2 regions of the Arthrobacter sp. D3-18 genome follow, and region 1 is predicted to be linked to the other one. Evidence: predicted binding sites of a transcription regulator. Region 1 holds the regulator's gene; the other holds the start of a gene.
The links. The regulator LexA, encoded in region 1, represses DNA repair genes until DNA is damaged. The targets are predictions, from matches to a motif close to TCGAACANNTGTTCGA.

Region 1 (7,272 bases):
ATTCTCGTTGGTCAGCGTGATGCAGCGCTCATTCACATCCACGGCATGGACGTGGGCATGTGGTGCCATCAGCCCTAAGGTGAGGGCAATTGGACCCCAGCCGCAGCCGATGTCCAGGAGGTGACCCTTCGGTGAAGGCGGTGGAACCTCGGAGAAAAGTACCGCCGTCCCCTTATCCACGCCGTCGGGACTGAAGATGCCCGACGAGGTCTGCAGTTGGCGTGTGGCTCCTGCGAGCTCCACAGTGAGTGGCTTGCGGGTGAATGGTCCGGCCGGTTGGGCCGTGAAATAGTGTGCAGACTCCATAATTTGCCAGATTAGTTGGCTATCGTCGGCTTGGGAAACCGCCTCCTTCCGCAGCGGGTTTGACAATGGCTGCTAAAGTAGAACGCATGTTCTTGATCTTCGAGTAACCAGCCCACAAACGCCCGAGTCATCAGGCGTTTGACGGTACCGCCCGCGACGCAGGCCCGCTTGGCATTTCAGCCCGGCCGGCCTTTCCGCCCGGCAGGTCCCCTCTGGCTCAGTCCGGCAACTCCTGTATTCGGAGCCGGACGCTCTGAAGATTCCGCCCCACACCCGAGTGGATGGCTATATCCACTGGCTAAACCCGTAGGGCAAGCAGAGCATCTTCACGTTGGCCAAAGGACCCTCCCCGCGGAGTCAATCACGCCACATCCCAGCAGCCCCTGCCTCCGAAAGGCACCGACTGCCCAGCACATAGGAGGCCCTTTTGGCCGATGCCCGTCAGCCGAGCGCGAATAGCGCCCCATCGAGCACCAAAGCGCACTATTCTGGAATTGCCGAACAGTCTAAGGAGACCATGACCACCCAGAAGCACTCCGGATCCGATTCCGACGCCCAGGACATGAGTCCTGAACAAATCCAGGCCGTCATCGACCGGATTCTTTCCAAGGATGTACCTGCGCAGGCATCCGACGACAACGACGCGAACAGCGTGTTCGGCAAGGCGCAGGCGATTTCCACGCTGGACCAGGAACACAGCATCTACGACGGCGACCAGGAAGATTTGGCTGAACGCCGCGCCCTTCGCCGTACCGCAGGACTGTCCACCGAACTTGAAGACGTCACTGAGGTCGAATACCGGCAGTTGCGCCTTGAGCGCGTTGTACTGGCCGGTCTGTGGACTGAGGGGACTCTCGCAGACGCCGAGAACTCCCTCCGCGAGCTGGCGGCACTTGCAGAGACGGCCGGATCCGAGGTTTTGGACGGTTTGGTTCAGCGCCGGCAGAAGCCGGACCCCGGGACCTTCCTTGGTTCCGGTAAGGCCCAGGAGCTCAAGGACATCGTCGCCGCCACGGGCGCAGATACCGTGGTGGTGGACACTGAGCTCGCGCCTTCGCAACGACGCGGCCTTGAGGACATTGTGAAGGTCAAGGTAGTTGACCGCACCACGCTGATCCTGGATATCTTTGCCCAGCACGCCAAGAGCCGCGAAGGCAAGGCGCAGGTGGAGCTCGCACAACTCGAGTACCTGCTCCCGAGGCTTCGTGGTTGGGGCGACTCCATGTCCCGCCAGGCCGGTGGCCAGGTGGGTGGAGCAGGGGCTGGAATGGGCTCGCGTGGTCCTGGTGAAACAAAGATCGAACTTGATCGGCGCCGGATCCGCACCCGCATGGCCAAGTTGCGTCGCGAAATCGCGGCGATGAAGCCTGCGCGTGAGACCAAGCGTGCCAACCGCCGTCGTAATGCGGTTCCGTCTGTTGCGATCGCCGGGTACACAAACGCTGGAAAGTCGTCCCTGCTCAACCGTTTGACTGACGCAGGTGTCTTGGTGGAGAACGCCCTGTTCGCCACCCTGGACCCCACAGTCCGGAAGGCGCAAACCCCGGACGGCATCGGCTATACCCTCGCGGATACCGTTGGGTTCGTTCGTTCACTCCCAACCCAGCTCATTGAAGCTTTCCGGTCAACGCTGGAGGAAGTTGCGGATGCGGACCTGATCCTCCATGTGGTGGATGCATCCCATCCCGACCCCGAGGGCCAGATTGCAGCGGTAAGGGCCGTTTTCACCGAGGTGGATGCCCGCAAGGTTCCCGAGATCATCGTCCTCAACAAGGTGGATGTCGCGGATCCCTTCGTGGTGGAGCGCCTCAAGCAGAAAGAACCCCGCCATGCTGTTGTATCCACCCGCACGGGCCAGGGCATCGCGGAACTGCTGGAAGACATCAGCCGGTCCATTCCCCGGCCTGGCGTGCGCCTTGAACTGCTCATTCCCTACGATCGGGGGGAAATGATCAACAAGCTGCACAATTCCGACTCGGAAATCCTCAGCCTTGAGCATGAGGAGAACGGGACCCGCGTAGTTGTCATGGTGCGCGAAGGCCTGGCCGCCGAACTGGAGTCGTTCGTCAGTAATGGTTGAGAAGGTGGCGGCGGACGCCGTCGAATCGGTGGGGGAGAAGACCACCCTCGAGCTGTTGGATCGGGCTGTTGCCGGAATGGGCGGACAAAGCCGTGCCGGCCAGCACGAAATGGCCAAGCATGTTACCCGGGCCATCGAGACCGGGGAGCATCTGCTGGTCCAGGCGGGAACGGGAACAGGTAAGTCGTTGGCTTACCTGATTCCGTTGATCGCCCATTCCATGGACAGCGATAAACCGACTCTTGTGTCCACCGCCACCCTGGCACTCCAGACGCAAATTGTTGGCCGGGACCTTCCCCGGCTGCTGGAGACCCTCAACCCTGCCCTTGAGCGCCCGGTCAATGTGGCGCTGGTCAAGGGCAGGGCAAATTACGTGTGCCTGCAGAAGCTGGAAGGCGGGTTCCCCAGCGAAGAGCCCTCCGAAGGGCAGCTGTTCTCCCTGGGCGAGGACACCAGCGTGCCCCACTTTGCTGCCTCCATGGGCGGTCCGCAATCCCAGCTTGGTAAGGAAGTGGTCCGCCTCCGGGAATGGGCGGAGAAGACCGCTACCGGAGACCGTGACGAACTCATGCCCGGCGTCACGGACCGGGCCTGGCGGCAGGTGTCCGTGACGTCCATGGAGTGTTTGGGCGCGCAGAAGTGCCCTATGGCAGAAGAGTGCTTCAGTGAGCTGGCGCGCTCCAGGGCTGGTGAGGCTGACGTCGTGGTCACCAATCACGCCATGTTGGCAGTCAGCGCCTTTGAAGGCCTGGCCGTGTTGCCTGAGTATGACGTCGTGGTGGTTGATGAAGCGCACGAGCTTCAAGACCGCGTGACCGGCGCCGTTTCAGGCCAGTTGTCGGTGGCCATGGTTCACGCTGCGGCATCAAGTGCCCGCAAGCACACAGCCATCACAGTGGACGCACTCAACGCTGCAGCGGAGCGGCTGGATATGGCCATCGCCGGCGTACCCAACGGGCTGTTGCCTAATGGCCTTAACGACGAACAGCTCGATTGCCTGGACCAGTTGCGGGAGGCCACGCGCGCTGCGCTCTCGGATTCGAAGACGGATTCATCAAATGCAGTCGACGGCGGACGGCAGCTGGCGCGTTCACGGCTCATGCTGATTCTGGAATTGTGCGAACGGATGCTGGCAGCCAAGGAGAACCGCGAAGTGGTCTGGTTCTCCCGGAACAGCACGTTCGACCCCCAGCAGGGCTATTCGCAACCTGATGAGACTGCCCCGGCCTTGATCAACATCGCCCCGCTCAGCGTTGCCGGACGGCTTCGCGAAGGCCTTTTTGCCGGCCACACCGTGGTGCTGACCTCCGCCACGCTGGCCATCGGCTCGGCTTTCGAACCGGCAGCAGGTGGCCTCGGCCTCATCGGTGACGGCGCCCCAAGCTGGACCGGGATCGATGTGGGTTCGCCCTTTGATTATCCCAAACAGGGTGTCCTGTATGTGGCGAAGCACCTCCCGAAACCCGGTCGTGGTACTTCGCCCGAGGCGCTCGACGAGTTGGAAGACCTCATCCGTGCCTCCGGCGGGGGAGCCTTGTGTTTGTTCTCCTCACGGCGTGCGGCCGAAGAAGCAGCCGACGCCATGCGGCTCCGGCTGGACGTGGATATCCTCTGCCAAGGCGAATCCACCATGGCGGCCCTCGTGAAGCAGTTCGCGGATGAGCCTGACACATGCCTCTTCGGGACCATGTCACTGTGGCAGGGCGTAGATGTTCCGGGTGGCTCGTGCCGCTTGGTGGTCATTGACCGCATTCCCTTCCCGCGGCCCGATGATCCCCTCATGACTGCGCGCTCACGTGCAGTGGCGCAATCAGGTGGAAATGGCTTTATGGCCGTATCGGCTACGCATGCTGCCATCCGACTGGCACAGGGTGCTGGCCGCCTGATCCGTTCAACAGGAGACAAAGGAGTAGTTGCAGTGCTCGATTCGCGGCTCTCGACGGAACGCTACGGAGGCTTCCTGCGTGCCGCCCTGCCGCCGTTCTGGGCAACGACGGACCGGGCAGTGGTCCGTGGCGTCCTGGAGCGCCTGGGCTCGGCTAAAGCCCCGTAGGGCGCCTAAAGGGAGCGCAGTACCGAAACTACCTTGCCCATGATGGTGGCTTGATCGCCCAAAATGGGTTCGTACTGCGTGTTCTGCGGAAGCAGCCACGTATGGCCATCCCGCTGACGGAAGGTCTTTACGGTTGCTTCGTCATCCAGCAGGGCTGCCACGATGTCGCCGTTGATGGCGTCATTCTGGCGGCGGACCACAACCCAGTCACCGTCACAGATGGCGGCGTCAATCATGGAATCGCCAGCCACCTTCAGCATGAACAATTCGCCATGCCCCACGAGCTGGCGGGGGAGCGCCAGCACGTCTTCCACCGTCTGGTCAGCCAGGATCGGTCCGCCGGCCGCGATCCGGCCCACCAGCGGAACCATGGCGGTATCACTGGCACTGGCCAGCTCTGTTACGGCAAGGCCCCCCGCGCTGCGAAGGGTGGTGGGCGCTTCCACGCCCGGAATGGTGCCACCATCAAGGGTCAGCGGCATCAGGACTTCCATGGCGCGGGGACGCTTGGGATCCCTGCGGAGGTAGCCAAGCTTCTCCAATTGGGACAACTGATGAGTGACGCTCGACAAACTGGCCAGACCCACGGTGTCACCGATCTCGCGCATGCTGGGCGGGTATCCATTGTCGTTGACCGACCGTTGGATGGTCTCCAGAATCTTTTTCTGCCGGACAGTCAGGCTCTTGGGACTCTTCTGAGGCTGCTGGCTCCGCAGGGGTGCCCCGCCGCCTGTGGCTTTCGCTGCCATGTTCGCCAATGCCTTTCCATTCCGCCCGAGGCGAGCCCCGGGTTGTCGGGTCTGCAAAAAATGTCAGACCCTCCTGTTCCACTGAAACAGTGCTGTTTCTTCACTCAAACGTAGGGCAGGCACAGGCGTTTATCAAACATTTGTTCTAGCGAGTCTCGACACCGTTCGTTGATAAGTGCTAAAAATGTCATAGCAAGGTTCGAATATGTGTTCTATAAACCTGGCGCTGGGGCTGGATGTTCGAACAGAGTGTTCGAACATCCGGGATCAGGAGAGGGGAACACAAGAATTGGCCGACAGGCACCGGGCACCCGGAACCTGGCAATAGCTCAGAAGGGCTCAGCTCATGTCCGCAATCACTACGTTCGCTGAATTCCGCACCACTCAGGCGCCCGCTCGCCTGCGTCTGACCCGGCGGGGACGGATTGTCTTCTTCGGCATCCCGGCAATGCTGTTGGTGGCGGCGCTGCTGACCCTCGCCGGTTTTATCAACTCCCCGGCCAAGGCGTCGGACTCCCAGTCCCAATTGCGTCCGCCCGTCGCAGTCACTGTCACCGTCCAGCCGGGGCAATCCCTCTGGGGCATCGCCGGCGCCGCCGCTCCGGAGCGGGACCCGCGTGATGTCATCGCGGAGATCATCCAGCTGAACGACCTCCGCGGCGGCCGCATTCTGCCCGGCCAGCAGCTGTTCGTCCCTGCAAACTGAGTCGTCCACCATCCGCAGGAACCGATCGCCCGGCGTCACAGTTAGTCGGCAGTCCCGGCCGCCCCTTAAACTGTGTTGGTGAGTGACCAGCTTGAGCGACTTGACCGACTTCCCCTCCGGACCAACCTGCGTGGACTGAGCCCTTATGGCGCACCGCAGCTTGACGTCCCCATCCTGCTCAATGTCAACGAAAACACCCATGGCGTCCCGGCGGATGTCCAAGCCGCCATCACCGAGGCTGTCGCCGCTGCGGCCACAGGACTGAACCGCTATCCGGATCGTGAGTTTACTGAACTACGTGAAGCCTTGGCCGAGTACCTTGGCCACGGTCTTTCTCCGGACAACATCTGGGCCGCCAACGGATCCAATGAAGTCCTGCAGCAAATCCTCCAGGCATTTGGTGGACCGGGACGCAAGGCGCTCGGTTTCCCGCCCACGTACTCCATGTACCCTCTCCTGGCTAGTGGCACGGACACAGAGTATGTCGGCGGTGTGCGTGCTGACGACTACGGGCTGGACGCCGAATCGGCCGCCGCGCAGGTTCGCGAAACGGGTGCCAACATCGTGTTCCTGTGCTCACCGAACAACCCAACCGGTACTGGGTTGAGCTTGGACGTTGTTGAGGCCGTCTACGAGGCCGGCGAAGCGAGCCAAGCCATTGTGATCGTGGACGAGGCTTATCACGAGTTCGCGCACGACAATACTCCGAGCGCTTTGACGTTGTTGCCCGGACGTGAACGGTTGATCGTCTCGCGCACCATGAGCAAAGCGTTCGCCCTGGCAGGTGCCCGGCTCGGCTACATGGCGGCAGCTCCGGAAGTCACAGACGCCATCAGGCTGGTCCGCCTTCCGTACCACCTGTCTGCCGTCACGCAGGCAACGGCCCTGGCTGCGCTCAACCACCGCGAAGCCCTTATGGCCGACGTCGAGGACATTAAGGTGCAACGCGACCGGATTGTGACTGAGTTGCTGCGTATGGGCCTCAAGCCCGCGGCGTCCGACTCCAACTACGTCTTCTTTGGCGGGCTCGAGGAGCCGCACAAAATTTGGCAAGGCCTGCTCGATGCCGGTGTGCTGATTCGCGACGTCGGCATCCCCGGACACTTGCGTGTCACTGCCGGAACCGAACCGGAAACCACCGCCTTCCTTGAGGCTTTGGAGGCACTGCTGGACGACGCCCCGCCACCGCACGCCTAAACTTGTTCATAGACCCAACCCATCCTCCGTGTATAAGGACGTCCCAATGAGCGAAACCGGCGCCACGCCGACCGCTGCCCGCACCGCGCGCATGGAGCGCACCACCAGCGAGTCTTCAGTCCTGGTGGAGATCAACTTGGACGGTTCCGGTGTCTCGGACATCAGTACCTCGGTTCCGTTC
Region 2 (7,272 bases), 1.9 Mb from region 1:
GGCGCGCTCCAGCCAGCCTTCCGGGGTGCCGAGCTTGGCGCCACTGCACTGGACGGACAAGCTGAGCAGTCGGTCACCGTGCTTGATGCCGAGCTGCAGGCCGGTGGCCCCACCCAGCGAGACGCCGGCGTAGTGGAACCTCGCGCCCGGCGAAACAGAGTCAACAAGATCCACGACGGCGTCAGCCAGTTCCGCCACATCGAAACCCTCGGTGACGGTCGGCGAAATGCCGTGGCCGGGGAGGTCCCATCCGATGACGTCAAAGTGATCGCCAAGAAGTGCCGCGGTTTCGGTCCAGAGAACAGTGGACGTACCCAGAGACGGGCCCACCACCAGGAGCGGATTGGTTCCCAGTTCGCGCTGCGGGGAGAGCAGCACGCCCTTCACAGTTGGCTTAGCCACGGGCGGTTCCCTTCGAAGAGATTCCAGTGAATTGCGGGTAAGAAGCAAGGATCCGTCGGCCGATCTCCTGGGCTTCCCCGAGGTAGCTCGCGGGGTCAAGCAGCGCATCGAGTTGGGTATCCGAGAGCTTGTCCGCAGGGACGGTTTCGCGCAGCAGCTTGGTGTAGATGCGGGACTGTTCCCCTGTGGGCGCCTTGAGGGTTTGGTCGACGACGGCTTGCAGCTTCTGCTTTCCTTCCTCGCCCAGGAGAGGCGCGACGGCGGCCGTCACGCCTTCGCTGAGCAGCAGCGGTCCCGAGATCTCGAGGTTCCGGCGCATGGCATCGGGGAAGACACGGAGGCCCTCCGTGAGTTCACGGAGGTGTCCGGCAGCGCCCAAGGCCAACGCCAGCAACTGCCGGAGAGCGGGCCACTCACTGTGCCAGGCACCGTCCGGCCGCTCATCGTTGAAGATGGTGGCGGCGAGGTGCAATTGCGATGCGAGTCCGGGCGCCTGCAATGCCGCGCTACGGATCAGTACGGACAGCACAGGGTTTTGCTTCTGCGGCATGGCCGAGGAAACTCCGCGTCCGGCGGCCAGGGGTTCGCCAACTTCCCCAACTTCCGGGCGGCTCAGGAACAACAGGTCCGCGGCGATCTTCCCGAAGGAATCAAGGAGGGCAGCGAGGCCATCACCCAGGGCTGTGACTGCGAGGCGATTGGTGTGCCAGGGAGCGGGAGCTGGTGCAAGGCCAAGCCGGGAGGCCAAGGAATCAGCCAGATCGAACGGAGTGGAAGCAGATCCCGCAGTCAGCTTGGTCCCCGAAGCCAGCGTTCCTCCGGCTCCGCCGAACTGAACCGGCAACCGAAGCGACTCCAGCCGAGCAGCCGCAGCCGCGACGCCCTGGAACCACTGTGCAGCCCTAAGCCCGAACGTGTACGGCAGCGCATGCTGCGTCAGGCTCCTGCTCACGCACAGCGTGTCCGCATGCTCTCCGGCCAAGGTGGCGAGCGCCGTCGTCGTGCGCTTCGCGTTATCCAGCAACGCAGAGATGGTGCGGTTGGCGAGGAGCATCAAGGCGGAGTCGAGGACGTCCTGGCTGGTCAGCGAGGTGTGGACAGCGGCTACCGCGCCGGCGTCCAAGGATTTCACCCGGGCGCGAAGGTCGCCGAGCAGCGGAATGACCGGGTTGCCGCCACCCTGGGCACGTTCCGCCACAGAAGCTGCGTCATATGAGCCGGCATCGGCGGCTTCGGCCACCACAGCGGCGGAGCCAGCCGGGACCAGCCCCGCTTCCTCGAGGACGGCAGCCCAGGAGGCTTCGACGTCGAGGATTGCCGCGATGACGGCATGGTCGCCCGTCAGTGCCGCCACAGCGGGCGACGCCGAGACGGGGCTGAGGAGGCCGAAGTCGCCGTCGGTCATGCTTGGTTTTCCGTTGAAGGATGGTCCGCGTTGACGCTGGTTTCCAGTGAGCCGTCCTGCTGGAAGTCCAGGAAGACGGTCTCGTCACCGCCCTGCAGGCGGATATCCCAAGTGAGGCCGCCGTCGGGGTCGCGGCGGGCGATGAGCGTCTTGCGGCGTTCAGGTTCCAGGGAGCGCAGCAGCGGGTCGTTGGCCAATGCTTCCTCGTTTTCCGGCAGGTACACGCGGGTGAAGAGGCGGTTCATGAGTCCGCGGGCGAAGACGGCCACGGAGATGAAGGCTGCAGCGCCGGGAGCCGTGGGGCCGGGGTTTACGGTGGTGAAGGTGTACACGCCGGAGTTGCCAACGGAGCCGCGGCCCCAGCCGGTGAACGTGTAGCCGTCGCGGACCAAGGAGCCGGTGCGCTGAACAATGTTGCCGTCGGAGTCGGGCTGCCAGATCTCCAGGATGGCGTCCGGGATGGTGCTGCCGGAACCGTCGTACACCGTGCCCTGCAGGCGGATGCTGCCCGGGCTGCCTGGTGCCAGCAGTTCGTTGTCCTTGTTGAAGGGAAGTGCGTAGCCGTAGAACGGTCCTACGGTCTGGCCCGGTGTGGGTGTCAGCTTGCCCATGTGCTTACTCCTCATCCCCGGCGTCGCCGTATGCTTCGTTTTCCGTCCAGGTGCGCTTGGAACCGGTCAGGATGATGTCCCACTTGTAGCCGAGCGCCCATTCAGGACTGGTGAGTTCGTGGTCGTACTCGGCCACGAGGCGGTCGCGCGCGTCCTGGTCCACGATCGACTGGTAGATGGGATCCAGCGGGAACAGCTGATCGCCCGGGAAGTACATCTGGGTAACAATGCGCTGGGTGAATTCCGAGCCGAACATGGAGAAGTGGATGTGCGCCGGCCGCCAGGCGTTCAGGTGGTTCTTCCACGGGTATGCGCCGGGCTTGATGGTGGTGAAGCTGTAGGAGCCGTCATCACCTGTGATGCAACGGCCGACGCCGGTGAAGTTCGGGTCCAGCGGCGCGGGGTGCTGATCGCGCTTGTGGATGTAGCGTCCGGCGGCGTTGGCCTGCCAGATCTCCACGAGTTGGCCGGCAACAGGGCGACCGTCGCCATCAAGGACACGGCCTGCAACGATGATGCGCTCACCCTGTGGCTCGCCGTTGTGTTGGATGGTCAGGTCGGATTCCAGCGCATGCACGTCCTGGTGGCCGAACGCGGGCGAGTAGAGCTCAATGGTCTCCGGGTCCGCGTGATGCAGGCTCTTCGTGGGGTGGCGCAGGATGCTGCTGCGGTACGGCGCGTAGTCGAGGCGCGGCATGGTCTCCGGCCCCCGGCCGTTCGTCAGGGCCGCGGCGTAGCGATCGCTGATGCCCTTCATCTCAGCACTGAGGTCCGCTTGGGTTTCCACCTTCTTGGGGGAAACGTGCGCGGCATGCGCCTCGGCGGGCGGCACGAGTTCCTCGGATTCGAGCGCTTGTGCGGTAGTGACTTGTGCGGTCTGTTCTTGCGGCACGGCCGGCTCCTTTCGGTTTATGGGTCTTGTTGGTTTACGGGCCTAAACCCGGTGAAGCGAGTCGTATTGGACGGCGTGGCGTACTGGAGCGTTGGGCGCCCCGTAGCCGTCGTAGTTGCCCCGGCGTTCCACCATTTCGAAGAACACGCTGCCCACGGTGGCGGTGTAGAAGTGGAGGAATTCGCCGTCGGCATCCCGGTCATACAGGAGGTTAAGCTCCTGGAGGGTGGCCAGGAATCCGGATTCAAGATCGAACCGGGCGTCCAGGTCCTCGTAGTAATTGGCCGGAATCTGCAGGAACTCGAGGCCACGATCACGGGCAGACCGGGCAGTCGCCACGAGGTCGTCCACAGCGAAGGCGATGTGTTCCTGGTACGTTTTGCGGGCTGCTTGTGCCTGCTGCGCGGGTGCCAGGTTCAAAACCAGCCTGACCGCTCCGTTGCTGGTCTCCATGACCTGCGAGCGAACCAGCCCACTGGGGCTGGGGACCTCGGCGAACGGCTGCGGTTCAAGGGCAAGGGCGCTGGTGTAAAAGAGGACAGCTTCGTCAAAGTGCTGCCAGGGCTGGGCGAGGTTCACGTGGTCAATGACGGCGTTCTGCTGCCCTGCGGAGTGCTCCAGCCCTTCGCCGAACTCATGCGTCCACGCAGCGGTGCCATCCGGGCTGCCTTGGCAGAGGAAAATCTCGGTGGAGTCCGGAGCTGAGATGCCTTGGAAGACTTCCTCGTCGGCCTGAACCTTGCGAGCCACTACCGGCGCCTTGAGTTGCTGGGCGCGAGCGGAGGCAATCACTGGCGAATCGACGTCGAACCCCAACGCGGCGATAGCCGGTTCCGAGTGCGATGCCGCTTGCTCGTTGATGATCACCCGGGCCTGGCCCATGGTCCACAGCTGGACATCCTTGGTACGGTGGCGGCCTTCGAATTCAAAGCCGAGCTGCCCCAGGAGCTTCTCCAGCTGCGCGGTGTCGTCCGCCTTGACCTCGGCGAAGTTGAAACCGGCGGGTTCATTCACCTTGGGCAGCGTGGCCAGTTCCATGGGGTAACGACGGCGGGACGCGCTGCCGTTGCCGCCCGCGGCGTCCTTAGAGGTGCCTGCCAGCCACTTGGCGCTCTGCTCCTCCAGCCAGATCAGGGAGCGCATAGCGTCGACGGCGGTGCGCTCCGTGTCTGACTGTCGGAAGACGTCGTTGAAGACTTCGAGGGAGACCGGACCTGTGTAGCCTGCCCGGACCACGTGACCCATGAACTTGGCGAGCTCAAACTGACCCTCACCCGGGAAAACGCGGTAATGGCGGCTCCAAGAGAGCACATCCATGGAGAGTTTGGGGGCGTCGGCAACCTGGACGAAGAAGATCTTCTCCGCGTTGATGTTCTCGATCGGCGCGGTGTCCCAGTCGCGGGACAGAATGTGGAAGGAGTCCAGACAGGTGCCGAGGTTGGGATGGTCCACGGCCTCGACCAGACGGTACGCGTGCTCATAATCGTTCACGTACTTACCCCAGGCGAGGGCCTCGTAGGCAACCTTGACGCCATAATTCCCGGCAAGCCGGGCGAGTTGCCCCAGCTGCTCGGCCCTGAGGTCGTCGTCGTCGATCGTGGCCGTTGCGACGTTGGAGCAGACCAGGATGGTGTCCATGCCAAGGCGTTCCATCAGGTTGAACTTGGCCTCGGCCCGCTTGAGGTTGGCCTTCAGCAGCTCCGGAGTGACGCCGTCGAAATCGCGGAACGGCTGGTACAGATCCAGACCAAGGCCAAGATCCGCGGCCATTTTCCGTACGTCTTCAGGGCTGAGCGGCGAAGTGACCAGATCCTGCTCGAAGATCTCGATGCCGTCAAAGCCCGCGATGGCGCAGGCCTGCATCTTTTCTTTCAGCGTGCCGGACAGGCAGACGGTCGCTATGCCGGTGCGCATCAGTGGCCTGCCTTCGCCAGCTCGGGGGCCGCAGCTTGGGCGTCCTCCACCGCGATCAGCTCAAGGAAGTGCGCGCGCATCCGTTCCCGGTCGGCTTCGCGTCCTGTGATGAGCTGGAAAGCGTCGGCCGCCTGCCCAACTGCCATGCGGCCGCCGTCGAGGATGTCGCAACCCTTGGCGCGCGCTTCGCGGACCAGCTGAGTCTCGATGGGGCGGTAGACAATGTCCGCTACCCAGTGCCGCGACTCAAGCAGCCCGATGTCCAGGGGAAGGCCCGGGTGGGCGGCCATGCCGATCGGGGTGCAGTGCACCAAGCCGTCGGCAAGGGGCATGATCTCACCGAGTTCTGCAGGAGTGCGTGGAGTGACAATGGCTTCAGGGAAGAGGCCGCCGAGTTCGGCGGCACGTTCCGCTGCGCGGGCCGCATCCATGTCCACCAGGTCCAAAGTGCTGACGCCGGCTGTAAGGAGGGCGTAGGCGACTGCCGAACCGGCACCGCCAGCACCAAGCTGGACCACACGGCCCAGCTTCGCGCCAGGGAGCCCGTCGGCGAGCGCCGAGCCAAAACCCGAGAAGTCTGTGTTGTGGCCAATAAACCGACCGTCCTGGATCAGGACTGTGTTGACTGCACCCAGGCGACGGGCGTCGTCGGAAATGTCATCGAGGTGCTCCAGCACCAACTGCTTGCACGGGTGCGTGATGTTCAGGCCGTTGAAGCCCATGCGCTGCGCCGCGGTCAGGAGATCTCCGACGGCGGCGGCCGGCAACGCGAGTTCCAGCAGGTCGATGGGGCGGTACAGCAAGCGAAGGCCCTGCACATCGGCTTCGCGCTCATGCATGGGCGGTGTGAGCGAGGGCATGACGCCTTCGCCTATGAGGCCCACCAGAACGGACTCGGCTCGGTTGCTCATCCTAAAGCTCCTTTGACTTCAGCACCGGGGCTTTTGGCGCTGTTCTAGGGCGCCGCCTGACCGGGTGTTATTTAGATTACTACAAGTGTTCATATTCCGCACGCTTGTTCTTATCGCGAACAAGGGCATTGCGGCCGGTTCGTTGCGAGGCCCGCTTTACACCCTCCGGCGCGCATTTGGCATGCAAAGCGGGCCTCACAACGGAGGTAGCTGAGGTTGCGGGGCCCACTCTGCACCCTCCGCCGCGCATTTGCCGCGCACATCAGGCCCCGCAACAAGGAGGTCATCGCTGAGGCAGGCGGGCCGCGAGTTCGGCCGCGGCCTCCTGGAGAGTAGGCACATGCGAGATGAGCTCCTCCATGGTGAGGCGGAACACCGGCACGGCCGTGGCCAGCGAGGCAAACGCGTGCCCCTGGGAGTTGAGGACCGGCACCGCAACTGCCCGCATACCGATCTCGTTTTCTTCATCCATCACGGCGTAGCCCTGACGGCGGACCTGTTCGATTTCCTCCCGAAACTTGTCCCTGTCGGTAATGGAGCGATCGGTCAATGGATCGAGGGGCAGCTCCTCTAGGAGCCGCTTCCGCTCAAGCTCATCCTCGAACGCGACGATCGCCTTGCCCACAGAGGTGGTGTGGAGTGCGCCGAGATGGCCCGGGTCACTGGTGACGCGAAAGGTCTTCGGGCCATCCACCTTGTTCACGGTGAGGTGATGATTGCCGTCGCGGACGGACAAGATTGTGGCCTCATGCGTGCGCTCGGTGACCCGCTGAAGGACCGGTAGCGCTGTAGCGGCGAAACCATGATGATTGGAGACACGCTGACCGAGTTGGAAGACGCGCAATCCCAGGTGGTAGCGGCGCCCATCCGGCTCGTAGTCAACAAACCCATCGCGCGTCAGCGAGCCCAACAGCCTGTAGGTAGTACTGAAGGGGAGGTTCGCACTCCTCGCCAGGTCCGCTGCACTCGCCCCGCGGGGTTCATTGCCCAGTAAAACCAGCAGGCTCAAGGCCTTGCCGACCATGTCGGTCTTTGTGTCCTCTTTCACATTCATAACTCGATGCTCTCACATAGTGAGAGCTATTTCTAGATGGTGGGGACTTCTCTTGACAAGTGACCCCACTCACAGCCACTATT

Region 2: M1D89_RS02785 (shikimate dehydrogenase) is a predicted target of LexA. The motif match lies at 6,232-6,247, and genes of this name have one in related genera.

Annotation. Positions count from the first base shown of each region.
Region 1 is NZ_CP096440.1:2,868,355-2,875,626, reverse strand. Features, by position in the region: gene M1D89_RS15395 (class I SAM-dependent methyltransferase) at 1-306, opposite strand, end outside; gene hflX (GTPase HflX) at 824-2,386, shown strand; gene M1D89_RS15385 (ATP-dependent DNA helicase) at 2,379-4,439, shown strand; gene lexA (transcriptional repressor LexA) at 4,445-5,188, opposite strand; gene M1D89_RS15375 (LysM peptidoglycan-binding domain-containing protein) at 5,535-5,894, shown strand; gene M1D89_RS15370 (histidinol-phosphate transaminase) at 5,973-7,091, shown strand; gene hisB (imidazoleglycerol-phosphate dehydratase HisB) at 7,138-7,272, shown strand, end outside.
Region 2 is NZ_CP096440.1:159,152-166,423, reverse strand. Features, by position in the region: gene M1D89_RS02810 (alpha/beta fold hydrolase) at 1-402, opposite strand, end outside; gene M1D89_RS02805 (lyase family protein) at 395-1,807, opposite strand; gene pcaG (protocatechuate 3,4-dioxygenase subunit alpha) at 1,804-2,418, opposite strand; gene pcaH (protocatechuate 3,4-dioxygenase subunit beta) at 2,423-3,310, opposite strand; gene M1D89_RS02790 (bifunctional sugar phosphate isomerase/epimerase/4-hydroxyphenylpyruvate dioxygenase family protein) at 3,353-5,224, opposite strand; gene M1D89_RS02785 (shikimate dehydrogenase) at 5,224-6,135, opposite strand; gene M1D89_RS02780 (IclR family transcriptional regulator) at 6,419-7,189, opposite strand.